Regions from separate parts of the Rhodoferax sp. GW821-FHT07F03 genome, predicted to be linked through region 1. Evidence: predicted binding sites of a transcription regulator. Region 1 holds the regulator's gene; the other holds the start of a gene.
The links. The regulator NrdR, encoded in region 1, represses ribonucleotide reductase genes. The targets are predictions, from matches to a motif close to CACNANATNTNGTG.
Positions count from the first base shown of each region.

Region 2: the regulator NrdR is predicted to act here: its motif matches at 3,207-3,220, upstream of AC07R0_RS24960 (ribonucleoside-diphosphate reductase subunit alpha).

Region 1 is NZ_JBWKQM010000011.1:5,863-12,620, forward strand. It holds gene AC07R0_RS17500 (DUF748 domain-containing protein) at 1-1,015, opposite strand, end outside; gene AC07R0_RS17505 (lytic transglycosylase domain-containing protein) at 1,644-2,477, shown strand; ZMP/ZTP riboswitch at 2,504-2,663, shown strand; gene glyA (serine hydroxymethyltransferase) at 2,700-3,944, shown strand; gene nrdR (transcriptional regulator NrdR) at 3,958-4,401, shown strand; gene AC07R0_RS17520 (GspH/FimT family pseudopilin) at 4,469-5,068, shown strand; gene pilV (type IV pilus modification protein PilV) at 5,082-5,816, shown strand; gene AC07R0_RS17530 (PilW family protein) at 5,813-6,758, shown strand, end outside.
Region 2 is NZ_JBWKQM010000022.1:28,692-35,449, reverse strand. It holds gene AC07R0_RS24965 (ribonucleotide-diphosphate reductase subunit beta) at 1-43, opposite strand, end outside; gene AC07R0_RS24960 (ribonucleoside-diphosphate reductase subunit alpha) at 186-3,110, opposite strand; gene ampD (1,6-anhydro-N-acetylmuramyl-L-alanine amidase AmpD) at 3,463-4,065, opposite strand; gene AC07R0_RS24950 (sigma-54-dependent transcriptional regulator) at 4,055-5,539, opposite strand; gene AC07R0_RS24945 (sensor histidine kinase) at 5,542-6,758, opposite strand, start outside.

The sequences.
Region 1 (6,758 bases):
TCAAGCTGTCCAGCGCCAGCCACGGCGCGCCTTGGGGGTTCGCCACCCGCAGCTTGTCGGCCTGCAGCACGCCGCGCAGACGCACGGCCATCTTGGGAGTTTCTTCAAACGCCAGCTGCAGGTCGGCATTCAGCACCGCCCCCTGCACCTTGACCGGCAGGCTGGCGGGCAAATAGGGCAGATAGGGCGCCAAGTCCAGGTTTTTCAAGACCAGATGCGCATCCGTCTTGCGGGTGGGCTCGAAGGGCGTAGTCTGGGCCGCGGTGTCAAAACTGCTGCCATTCAGGGTAAAGGCCAGCCTGGGCTCGGCCTGGATGCTGCGCTGCGAATCCAGGTTACTGATGAAAGGCAGGCTCAGGTGCAGATCGCGCACCGCATGGGTTTTGCCCACAGGCTGATCCACAAAGTCCACCGACCCGCCGGTCAGAGTGATGTTGTACAGCGCAAACGAAGGCGTAGGGCTGGGCTGGGGATCAGGCGGTGTGGCCAGGCGGGCCACGATATCGTCAAAGTCGTAGCGCCCCTCGCCCAGGTGGGTGATCTTCAGCTGCGGCTGTTGCACCGCAATCGCATCGACCACGGGAGCCAGCCGGCGCAGGGATTGCCAAAGCGCCACGTCCACCAGCACATGCTCTATGCGCAGCTGCGGCGTGGCCCCCGCGGGGCCGGCGATCGAGAGCTGATCCAGCGACAGTGCCAGCGTCCAGGGGTGGAAGTCCACGTGGCCGACCTGCACCTGGCGACCCAGCTTTTCGCTGCCCGCCTTCTCCAACTGGCTTTTCAATAGCGGTGGCACCGCCAACCAGGCCAGCGCCCATAACACCAACAAACCAGCGAGAGCCCACAGCACGCGGCGCAGCCATGGACGGGAAACAAAAGATGCAAAAGTCATGGTGCCCATTTTGCCGCCAGACATGCGCGGCGCTGTGAGGGAATGCACCGTCTGAAAAGCAGAAAGCCCGGACGGTAGGTAGTGAGCCTGGCCGCCGGGCTTGACGGCGAACTTGCGGTTCATGCCGTCTGGGTTTGCAAGGGAGAGAGTGATGTCCCCCATTGCATTGGAAGCAAGAGATTGCCTCCATATAGTACCGGGGCTGCTCCACACCGCCGTCGCAAAGTGTCAGGCTTAGCAGGCTCCTACCGGTGAACGCCTGTTTGCACAGGCGGTGTCAATTTAGTCCATGGTGGTGGGGATTACAAATCTGCTTTTCAATGCATATGCAGTCTGCGATTGAGTCAATTTTCTTGACACATGAAATCGAGGTAGTAGCAACACAACAGGTGTATACACTACCATCAGGTACTTACATCATGAAACAAAAAAATCCCTGACACCTTTCCCAAGTGACAGTTTCGCTGTGCAAATTAGGTGAAAACGGGCTTCGAAATTGCCAATTTATTATAAGGATCAACTTTCATATTCTTGACTTGATATGATAAGTCCTCCTAGAATCCGCCCGTCCCTCCCCCTATGGCCTAGGGACAACCCGAATCCGCTGCCGACCCCCGGCTACATCAGATCGCTGCACAAGCCTGGAAGGCGCCGCAGGATACTGATAGCGTACCCACCCAATCGAAGTGCCAAAGCGAATTGCTCTTACGCAAATTGATCGCCCCCGGCCTTCGCTCGATGAGGAAGTGCTATGACAGCGTTACAAAAGTTAGGACATGGACTGCGAACCTTCGCATCCGATATTGCCCAAGGCTTTTTTGAGATTACCCACAACGGATTTGCCCTCTTGGGCTTGGTTGTGGCTTTTACCGTCGTGACCATGACCGCCCGGCCCGATCTGCGTCAGGTGGCCGAAGTCCAATTGATGGGCTGGTTGCAAGAACGCCAGGTTGAACCTACCGGTATGGAAGACATTGCCGAGGCAGACACCGAGGCGGTGGACCGTGCCACCGCCAGCAACCCCAAGGACCTGCCTAAACAGCAAGCGGCCGTGGCTTATTGGCTGAGCAAGAAATACCATGTCGCGGCCGAACCGGTCAGCGCCCTGGTGGCCGAAGCCTATGACATCGGCAGTCGCGTCAAGCTCGACCCGACCTTGATCCTGGCCGTCATGGCCATCGAATCCGGCTTCAACCCCTTTGCTCAAAGCTCTGTGGGTGCCCAAGGCCTGATGCAAGTCATGACCCAGGTTCACACCCAGAAGTACGACGTTTTTGGCGGCAAGCTGGCAGCGTTTGATCCGCTGACCAATCTGCGCGTGGGTGTCAAAGTATTGCAAGAGTGCATTGCTCGCGCCGGTTCAGTCGAAGGCGGACTACGTTTTTACGTAGGCGCGGCCAACATCGAAGATGACGGTGGCTACGCCAGCAAAGTCATGGCCGAACACGCCCGACTACAACAAGTGGCCGCCGGTCGCGCAACGCCCACGGCCCCGCAACTCCGTGCCATCCCCGTCACTGCGCCCGTCCAAAAGCTGCCCGCAACGGATGACGTACAAAAAGTGGCAGCACTCGGCAAGTACTGATCTGCGTTCGCTGGCTCCGTTACACTAGACGGGTACGCAACTGGCGATAGGCGTGACCCCGGCAGCGGGTGCTCACGCTGACGTGGACCACCGCAGCACCTTTATTACAAGGTTTTTCGGACAACCACTGGGAAGCGTGCCACCAGGCTGTGGTCTGGTGTTCAGCCGTTCGCCTGGGCAGCACTTGTTCCAACCCCAAGACCTTCGTCTGATAGGACTGCCATGTACGACCGCCGCATTCTGATTGAACAAACCGACCCCGAGCTGTTCGCCGCCATCCAGGCCGAAAACGCCCGCCAAGAACACCACATCGAGCTGATCGCTAGCGAAAACTACGCCTCTCCCGCCGTCATGGCCGCGCAAGGCTCGCAGCTCACCAACAAATACGCTGAAGGCTACCCAGGCCGCCGCTACTACGGCGGTTGCGAATACGTGGACGTGGCCGAGCAACTGGCTATCGACCGGGTCAAGCAGCTCTTTGGTGCTGAAGCCGCCAACGTGCAGCCACATTGCGGCGCATCGGCGAACGAAGCCGTGTTCCTGGCCTTCCTCAAGCCCGGCGACACCATTATGGGTATGAGCCTGGCTGAAGGCGGCCACCTGACCCACGGCATGGCCCTGAACATGAGCGGAAAATGGTTCAACGTTGTCAGCTATGGCCTGAACGCGAAGGAAGAAATCGACTACGACGCCATGGAACGCAAGGCCCATGAAACCAAGCCAAAGTTGATTATTGCGGGCGCCAGCGCTTACTCTCTTGCTATCGACTTTGAGCGCTTTGCCAAAGTCGCGAAGGATGTGGGCGCCATCTTCATGGTCGATATGGCCCACTACGCAGGCCTGATTGCCGCTGGCATCTATCCCAACCCCGTGCCCCACGCCGACATCGTCACCTCCACCACCCACAAAAGCCTACGCGGCCCGCGTGGCGGCATCATCTTGATGAAGTCAGAGTTTGAGAAGGCCATCAACAGCGCCATCTTCCCTGGCCTGCAAGGCGGCCCACTGATGCACGTTATTGCAGCCAAGGCCGTGGCGTTCAAGGAAGCACTCACACCCGAATTCAAAACCTACCAACAACAGGTATTGAAGAACGCCCAGATCGTGGCCGAAACCCTGACCCAACGTGGCCTGCGCATCGTCAGCGGCGGTACGCAAAGCCACGTCATGCTGGTGGACCTGCGCGCCAAGGGCATCACTGGCAAGGAAGCCGAGGCCGTACTGGGCAGCGCCCACATGACCATTAACAAAAACGCCATCCCGAACGATCCGGAAAAGCCCATGGTCACCAGCGGCGTGCGTATCGGCACCCCCGCCATGACCACCCGTGGCTTCAAGGACGAAGAAGCCCGCGCCACCGCGAACCTGGTGGCCGACGTACTGGACAACCCGCGTGACGCCACCAACCTGGACGCCGTGCGCACCAAGGTCGCAGCACTGACCAGCCGCTTCCCCGTCTACCGCTAAGCGTTAGCTAGCCATGAAATGCCCCTTCTGCGGCCACGGTGAGACCCAAGTAGTTGAAACCCGTGAATCCGACGACGGCGACCTGGTCCGTCGCCGGCGCCGCTGTGGGGGCTGCGAGCAACGCTTCACCACTTACGAACGGGCGGAAGTCGCCATGCCCAGCGTGGTCAAAAAGGATGGCAGCCGCACCGATTTCGACCGTAGCAAATTACAGGCGTCTATGCGCCTGGCGCTGCGCAAGCGCCCCGTGGGCATAGAGCAAGTAGAGGCGGCCCTGGACCGTATCGAACGCACCTTGCTATCCAGCGGTGTCAAGGAAATGCCTACTGCCAAACTGGGCGAACTGGTCATGCGCGAGCTGAAGAACCTGGACAAGGTAGCCTACGTGCGCTTTGCCTCGGTCTACCGCAGCTTTGAAGACGTGGACGAGTTCAGCCGGCTGATCCAGGACATCTAGGTAAGCGGTAGTTTTTGCGAGATAAGTGGCGGGTTGTGCCAGATGGGTTAACGGCACAATCACATACATGTTTCTTTACCCATCTTCCCACTTAGCGCTACGCCATAGGGGATTCACACTCATTGAGTTAATGGTCACGATTGCCATCGTGGCAATACTGGCGGCACTGGCTACGCCGTCGTTGCAGGCGTTTATCGTCCGCAATACTTTTTCAAGTATTGGAAATGAGTTCCAGGGTGGCTTGCTGCGGGCACGCAGCGAAGCCGTCGGCAAAAATACATGCACAACAATGTGCATGAGCAGCACGGTGGACAACGCATCACCTACCTGTACAAACTCAGGCAGCGATTGGCAGATCGGTTGGATCGTCTTTCTGAACCCGGATTGCAATGCAGCACTCAATGCCCCGACTGTCCCGGAAGACATGGTTCTAGTACGCAGAGCTGGCAACTCCGACTACTACTTGCAATCACAACGCAGCACGCCCACTCGGAAAATCAACTTCGATGCACGCGGCAACATCGGACTCAACCGAGCGGATGAGTTTGATTTGATACACCAAAGCAGTAACAGCTCCAATACGATGAATTACGGCTTCAACATCTGCCTAGCCATTACCGGACGCACCCGATCCATTCCCGCAAGCAGCAGCTGCGCTAATTTTTGAAGCCAAGAACACCATGACGCCCGCCCACACGCCATGCCCCCCGCAATTTCGCGATACGCCACGCCTGCAAGAACAAGGCGTTACCCTGATTGAAGTGCTGGTGGCCGTGGTTGTTCTGTCGATCGGCTTGCTCGGCATTGCCGGGCTTCAGGTTGCAACCACCAAATACAAGCTGGGTAGCTGGGCACGCGCCGCCACGGCCACCCTGTATGCCGACTATGCCGATCACGTGCGCATTAACCCTCTCGCAGCCGGCCCCAACTTCCGCACGGGTGGCGTATTGAGCACGATACCCAGCACAGCAGCCAACCAATCCATGTACACCTTCCAAGCCACCTGGGCTGCACAGCAGGCTATTACCACCGCCACACTCAACACCCAACTAGCCGCAGTGGCCTGTGAAGGCAGCACCACCAGCTGCACCCCCGCTAACCGAGCGAGCTACGACATGTTGAATTGGCGCAAAAACGTGCGCGAAAGCCTGCCACAAGGCGCGGTATTTGTAGAAGGCAATCGCAGCACAGGCATCAATGTCACGCTGATGTGGATGGACAAAGACAATACCGACAAATCCTTCCGCACCGACGACGGCACCGCCAGCACCCAAGCCAGTCTAGTCACCGCCAACAGCTGCTTAGCCGACACTGATTCCAATATCACTTACGGCCTTGCGCAGCAAACCTGCTGCCCTGGCGCTGCCGCCGTGCCAGCAGGCGTACGCTGCACCCGCTTTGCCTTCATGCCATGACATACCGCCAGTACCACCAGCAAGGCGTCACCTTAATTGAGCTCATGGTGACGCTCGCTATCACCTTGTTTTTAATAACCGCTGCCGCTTATGTCTATCTAGGCACCAGAGAAACCCAGCGCGCCGTAGACCGCATGGGCAGCAATGCCGAAGTGGGTGCCTTTACATTGCAGCTACTGGGCCAAGAAATTCGCAAAGCAGGCTACTACCCAGCCAACATCGACCTGGTGACTGCGGCAGAACCCATGCCGAAACTCACTTTCTACCCCCCTACCGATTGGGCATTGCCCGCACCCGCCTATGCAAGTGGCCTGTTTGGATGTGACAGCGCCCAGTTCCAACCCACAACAGGCACCTGCGGCCCCCGTACAAATGGCGCCCCGGACTCCATCGTCATCAATTACTTCACCAATGACACGCTGGCCATGCAGACCAGTAGCAATACCGGTGACCGGCGTGACTGCACGGGGGCCGATGTCGCCAATGATGGAAGCAACCTTGGCCGGACCGGAACCAATCCACTGACGCAGCCTGTACAGCCGCTGTTTGTCTCCAACCGGTACAGCATCAACACCAGCCAAGTGGAAATTGACAAACAAACCATCCCCACGGGCAGCCTGGCCTGCAGCGGCAACGGGGCCAGCAGCAGCGTAGTCGGGGGCACAAACACCAACAACACCTACCAACCCATGCTTGACGGCATTGAAGACCTGCAGATTACCTATGGAATTTTTGCTGCAACTGCCGACGCCAATATGCGCGCCGTTGACCGCTTCCTCTCCGCAGATGGCATCAATCAACTGGGCACGGTCGAATTGAGCAAGGGTATCAGCACACCAGTCCCCATACCTCCATGGGCCCGCGTCATTGCCGTTCGGGTGTGCGTGATGACCAAAAGTATGGGGGCCAGCCCCAAAATCGCCGACAAAGCCGGCGCGGAAC
Region 2 (6,758 bases), on a different contig from region 1:
CAGATGGCGATGAGGGCGTGACTTCTTCGTCCCAGGTCAACATAAATTTTCCAATGCTAGGATTATGAGAGCAGCGTCACAAAATGAAAAGCGTTCATTTTCAACGCTGCTATTTTGTGCCGTTTGTGTTGCTCATGCGCATCGTGAAAACAAGGTTTCACGATGCGTGGCAAGCAGGCTTGGATTTATTGGCAGGCTTCGCAGCCTGGGTCGTCGATGGCGCAGAACTTGATGTCGGTTGCAGGGCTGGTGGCCAGTGCATCGGCGTTGATTTGCTGGCGTGCTGCGACTGCGGCTGCATCGACCGCGCTCATGGTTTGCCCAGGAGCTTGACCTGACGAAACTGCATTCATGCGGCCTGCCGCCACAGTGGATTTCTCCACGTGGGTGGCACTGCGGGTACGCAGGTAGTAAGTCGTTTTCAGGCCGCGCGTCCATGCCAGCTTGTAGGTGTCGTCGAGCTTCTTGCCGGAGGCGCCGGCCATGTATATGTTGAGCGACTGGGCTTGGTCTATCCATTTCTGGCGGCGTGACGCAGCTTCGACCAGCCAGGTGGTTTCCACTTCGAAGGCCGTGCGGTACAGCGCCTTGATTTCGTTTGGTACGCGGTCAATTGATTGCAGTGAACCGTCGAAATGTTTCAGGTCCATCAGCATCACGTTGTCCCACAGGCCCAAGCGCTTCAGGTCATGTACCAGGTAGCTGTTGATGACGGTGAATTCGCCGGACAGATTGGACTTGACGGACAGGTTGCCAAAGCAGGGCTCGATAGATGCATCCACGCCGATGATGTTGGAAATCGTGGCCGTAGGGGCGATGGCGACGCAGTTGGAGTTGCGCATGCCGTCGGCCTTGATTTTTTGGCGCAGCGCGTCCCAGTCCAGTGTTGCCGAACGGTCCACGTCTACGTAGCCGCCGCGGGCTTGGGCCAGCAGGTCCAGTGTGTCCAGTGGCAGGATGCCCTGGTCCCACAGGGAGCCCTTGTAGGTGGAGTATTGGCCGCGCTCTTTGGCCAGCTCGCTGGATGCCCAGTAGGCGTAGTAGCAGATGGCTTCCATCGATGTGTCTGCGAATGCCACAGCGCCTTCACTGGCATAGGCGATGCGCAGCGCGTACAGACTGTCTTGGAAGCCCATCAAGCCCAGGCCAACCGGGCGGTGGCGCATATTCGAGTCGCGGGCTTTTTTGACGGCGTAGTAGTTGATGTCGATCACGTTGTCGAGCATGCGCATGGCCGTGGAAATGGTCTTTTGCAGCTTGGCGTGGTCGAGTTGGCCGTTGGTGATGTGTTGGCGCAGATTGACCGACCCCAGGTTGCACACAGCGGTTTCGTCATCACTGGTGTTCAGCGTGATTTCTGTGCACAGATTGGATGAGTGCACCACACCGGCATGCTGCTGTGGGCTGCGCACATTGCAGGCATCCTTGAAGGTGATCCAGGGGTGGCCGGTTTCGAACAGCATGGTCAGCATCTTGCGCCACAGGTCGCTCGCTGGCAGGGTGCGCGAAGGCTTGATTTCACCGCGTTGGGCCTTGGCTTCGTAGGCGGTGTAGGCCTTTTCGAAATCGACTCCGAACTTGTCGTGCAGGTCGGGCACGTTGGAGGGTGAGAACAGCGTCCAGCTGCCGCCTTCCATGACGCGGCGCATGAACAGATCCGGCACCCAGTTGGCGGTGTTCATGTCGTGGGTGCGGCGGCGGTCATCGCCGGTGTTCTTGCGCAGCTCCAGGAATTCTTCGATGTCCAGATGCCAGGTTTCCAGGTAGGTGCAGACCGCGCCCTTGCGCTTGCCGCCCTGGTTCACCGCGACAGCGGTGTCGTTTACAACCTTCAGGAAGGGAACCACACCTTGCGATTCGCCATTCGTGCCTTTGATGTGGCTGCCCAGGGCGCGCACACGGGTCCAGTCGTTGCCCAGGCCGCCGGCAAACTTGGACAGCAAGGCGTTTTCCTTGATGGACTCGTAAATGCCGTCCAGATCGTCGGGCACGGTGGTTAGATAGCAGGACGACAGCTGGGGGCGCAGCGTGCCGCTGTTGAACAGCGTGGGCGTGCTGGACATGAAGTCAAACGCCGACATGACTTCGTAGAACTCGATGGCGCGGGCTTCGCGGTCGGTTTCGTTCAGGGCCAGGCCCATGGCTACGCGCATGAAGAAGGCCTGTGGCAGTTCGATGCGGGTCTTGCGGATGTGCAGGAAATAGCGGTCGTACAGGGTCTGCAGGCCCAGGTAATCAAACTGCAGGTCGCGCTGGGGCTTGAGTGCCGCGCCGAGCTTTTGCAGGTCGAAGGTCAGCAGCTTGGCATCCAGCAGTTCAGCGTCTACACCCTTTTGGATATAGCTGGGGAAGTAGTTGGCGTATTCCTGTGCCAGTTCGGCTTGCGTGACGTCCTTGCCCAGTACTTCTTTGGCAATGGTGTGCAACAGCAGGCGGGCGGTGGCGTAGGTGTAGTCGGGGTCGGTTTCGATCAGGGTACGGGCAGCCAGAATGGCGGCCTTGTAGACCTCTTCCATGGGCACGCCGTCGTACAGGTTGCGCATGGTTTCCGCCACGATGGGGGCGGCCGTCACTTCGCCGCCCAGGTTGGCGCAGGCCTGTTCGATCAGTTGTTGCAAGCGTGCCGTGTCCAATGGCACGCGTTGGCCCGCGTCCAGTACATGCAGCACGGGGGCTGCTGGTGCCTGTTCAACGCTTTGTTTGGCACGCTCTTGGGAATGGCGCTCGCGGTACAGCACATAGGCGCGCGCGACTTCATGGTGGCCGCCGCGCATGAGGCCCAGTTCCACATGGTCCTGCACGTCTTCGATATGGAAGGTACCGCCGCCTGGACGCGAGCGCACCAAAGCCCGAATCACGCCCTGCGTCAACGCGTCCACCACTTCGCGCACGCTGGCTGATGCTGCGCCTTGCGTGCCGTGCACGGCCAAGAAGGCTTTCATCATGGCGATGGCAATTTTGCCCGGCTCAAAAGGCACGACTGCGCCATTGCGGCGGATGACCTGGTAGTGGGCCAGCGTACCTTGCACTGCGGCGTCGCCATGGCTTGCGTCGTGGAGCGTGGAGTGTGGCTGGGGGACGGTAGACGGGGTGTTCAACGCGGTTTGCATAGCTTCCTTTGGACTTTTGGGACAGTATGAAGAGTGGAATGGGCGGTAATGGCAACCGCCGCAGCGAAACTGAGGTGCTTCGTAGCACTGGCTGGACACTATATATAGGGTCTTAAATCAATTCAAGCCACTACCGGTAGTGTACCGCCCTGCGAATAGCGCCTTGCGTGTCGGGTTTTGTTTGAGCACGGAGTGCAACCCTCCGGCAAGTGTTGTACTGCCTTGTCTGCGGCAGAAAAACCTAGGCTGGATGCGGGTTCTCGCCGGATTTGCCTTGTTTGGCAGCGTAATTCCTGGGGTGAGGCATGTGTCCGGGTGTATCTGGCCGCAGCCAGCAAGCTAAAAATATTTCTCAGAGTCCGGTGCCGAGCGGGAAATAACGGGCGTCCCAACCGGTTCCGCGTTGCAGCCTTGGCCAGCTGAAGCCGGTTCCTGGGTCTTTTTTTCGGCCTGGGGCGATATGTTCATGGCCTGCGATATGGCGTATCGGATAGGCTTGTGCGATGGCCGGAACCAGACTGGTCAGGGTTTCATATTGCGCGGCTTCGAAGCTGTCGCCTTCCAGGCCTTCCAGTTCGATACCTATGGAGTCATCGTTGCAGTTGCTGCGCCCCCGGTACTGGGATACCCCGGCATGCCAGGCTCGGTCGTCCGTACTCACAAACTGCCACAGCTCGCCATTGCGGCGTATATAGAAGTGGGCAGATACCTGCAGCCCGCGGATGCTGTTGAAATAGGGGTGGGCGTCCCAGTCCAGCGTATTGGCGAACAATGCCATCACCTCGTCTCCGCCATATTGCCCCGGCGGCAGGCTGATGGAATGGATCACCACCAGGTCGATGCGTGCCTGGGGTGGGCGTGGGCCGTAATTTGGCGAGCGTTGCTGGTGGGCAAAACGGTACCAGCCGTTTGACCACAGGGGGCGGCTGGGCTCGGTTGCTGCTTTAGGCGTCATGGGGCTCGTTGTCCTGCGGAGTGGCGATGTTGAGCCGTTCGATGCGGTAGCGTATCTGGCGCAGGCTCAGTCCCAGGCGATTGGCTGCCGCTGTGCGGTTGAAACCTGTTTCATGCAGTACCTTGACCAGGATCTCTCGCTCCTGCCGGTCCAGAAATGCCTGCAGGTCAGAGGGGACCGAGTCCAGGGTCCAGGGACTTGACGAGATACCGGGATCGGCGGGGGCCGTCGGCTCTGATGAGGTTTCGGGCAGCGGTACCAAGCCCATGTCCTGCGTGGGTTCAAAGTCCAGGTCCAGGTGCAAGGCTTCACCATCACCCATGGCGACCGCGCGGTGTAGCAGGTTTTCAAGTTCACGCACATTGCCGCCCAGCGGGTGGTTGGCCAACTGCTCCAGCAGTTCACAGGATAGGCGCGGTGGCGGCATGCCCGACTCTTGTGCGATGCGCTCCAGCAAGGCCTCGCATAGCGACGGCAGGTCTCCGCGGCGCTCGCGTAGTGGCGGGATGGCGATCTCGATCACATTCAAGCGGTAGTACAAATCCTGGCGGAAGCGGCCGGCCTTGACATCGGCGGCCAGGTCCTTGTGCGTAGCGCTGACGATGCGTACGTCTACCGCCTCTTCCTGGACCGAGCCCAGGGCACGTACGCTGCGCTCCTGTATGGCCCGCAGCAGCTTGGACTGCATGGCCAGGGGGAGGTCGCCAATTTCATCCAAAAACAAGGTGCCATTGCGGGCGGCCTGGAAGTAACCTTGTCGGTCTTGCGTGGCACCGGTGTACGAGCCTTTTTTGGCACCGAAGAACTCGGCTTCCAGCAGGTTCTCGGGGATGGCGCTGCAATTCACCGCCACCAGTGGGCCAGCGGCGCGGTGGCTGTTGGCGTGCAGGGCTTGGGCCACAAGCTCTTTGCCGGTGCCTGATTCGCCTCGAACCAGTACCGGTGCCATGCTGCGCGCGACCTTGATGATGCGCTGCTTGACTTGCTGCATGGCGTCCGAGGTGCCCACCAATTTTTGTAGCGCACTGTTCCCGGAAGCTGTGCGTTGGGGCTCCTTTTCATTCGGGGGGGCGGTGCGCTGTGTTCGGTTGCTGTCCTGGATCGCCGACGCCACCACGGTGCGAAATTGCTTCAGGTCCACCGGCTTGGTCAGGTAGTCGAAAGCACCAGCCTTCAGTGCCTCCACGGCATTTTCGGCCGAGCCGTAGGCGGTCATGACGATGACGCGCTCAGCGCGTTGCTGGGCTTTCAGGCTGTGCAATAGTGTGCTCCCCAGGCCGTCAGGTAGGCGCATATCGGTGATCACGACGTCGAAGCGCTGCTGGTCCAGCATCAGGCGGGCCTCTTGCAGGTCGGCTGCGGTGTCGATACGGTAGCCCTCGCGCAGCAAGGTCAGCTCATACAGCGTGCGCAAATCGGGTTCATCATCCACCACCAAGACGGATGCCGGGGAGGATGCACTGGATGAGGCCATGGTCAGACGGGTTGGATATCTAAAGGACGTGCCGCCAGGCTGCTTGGCTTGGGCGGGCGGAATTGCACAAAAAACTCATTGCCTTGTACTTCCTGGCCATTGCGCACCCGCGTCGCACGCTGGTAGCCGATGCTGGCGCGGTGGCGTTCGCACAATTCCCGGCAAATATACAGACCCAGTCCGCTGGAGCGGCTCTCAGAGCTGAAAAAAGGTTCAAACAAATGCTGCTCTACGGTTTGCTCCAGAGCTGGGCCGTCACTCCAGACTTGCAGATGCGATTGCTGGTTGGCCGACAGGCTGGTGCTGACCTGGATGGCCTCGGGCTGTGTGCTGACGTGGCGTGCGGCGTTGTCCAGCAGATTCAGCAGTACGCGCCGCAAATGGTCGGCATCGAAGTCCACCGGCATGCCCAGAGTGGCAGGGGTAACCTTGACTTGCTGGCGGCGCGCGTCCTGTTGCGTCCAATCGGCGCAAATGTTGTTGATGGCTTCGTCCAGACGGGTTTGCGGTGGCCGGCCGGTGCCGGAGTGCTGCAGGCGGGCAATACCCAGCACTTCATCAACGATCTTGGACAGCCGCAATGCATTCTGTTGCACCATATGCGTCAGCCGCTGGTGGGCCGGGTCTGTCAGGTCTTCTTCCAATAGCGCGTTGGCTTGGGTAATGGCGGCCAGTGGGTTGCGGATTTCATGGGCTACGGCGGCCGACATACGGCCCATGGCGGCCATTTTTTCAGTGCGTAGCCGGGCCTCAATTTCACGCAGATCGTGCAAAAACAGCACGCACAGGCTTTCCGTGCGAGCGGCCTGCGCCACCGTCATGCGGGTGCGGACCCGTACGCGGCGCGGGCTTTTGCCCGTCGCGTGGATGCTGATGTCACCGTTCTGGGGGCTCTCCGTGGCAAACGTCTTTTGCGCCAGCGCCAGCAGAGTGCGCCAACCGGGCTCACTGGACAAGAGTAGCGGAGGGCCTGCCTCTGCTCCCAGCAGCCAGCGGGCTGCCGGGTTGGCGGTACGGGTGGCGCCGTGGATATCGACCACCAGCACACCGTCGGCCAGGGTTTCGATCACCAATTCATTGACGCGGGTCTGCAGCTGTGCGTTCATCTGGCTGCGCAAGGCTAGCTGTTCTTCGCCCTCCAGTCGGGCTGCCAGTTGATTGACCAGGAAGGCCACCACGAAATACCCCATGCCGGTGAGCCCGCTTTGCACCAACCGGG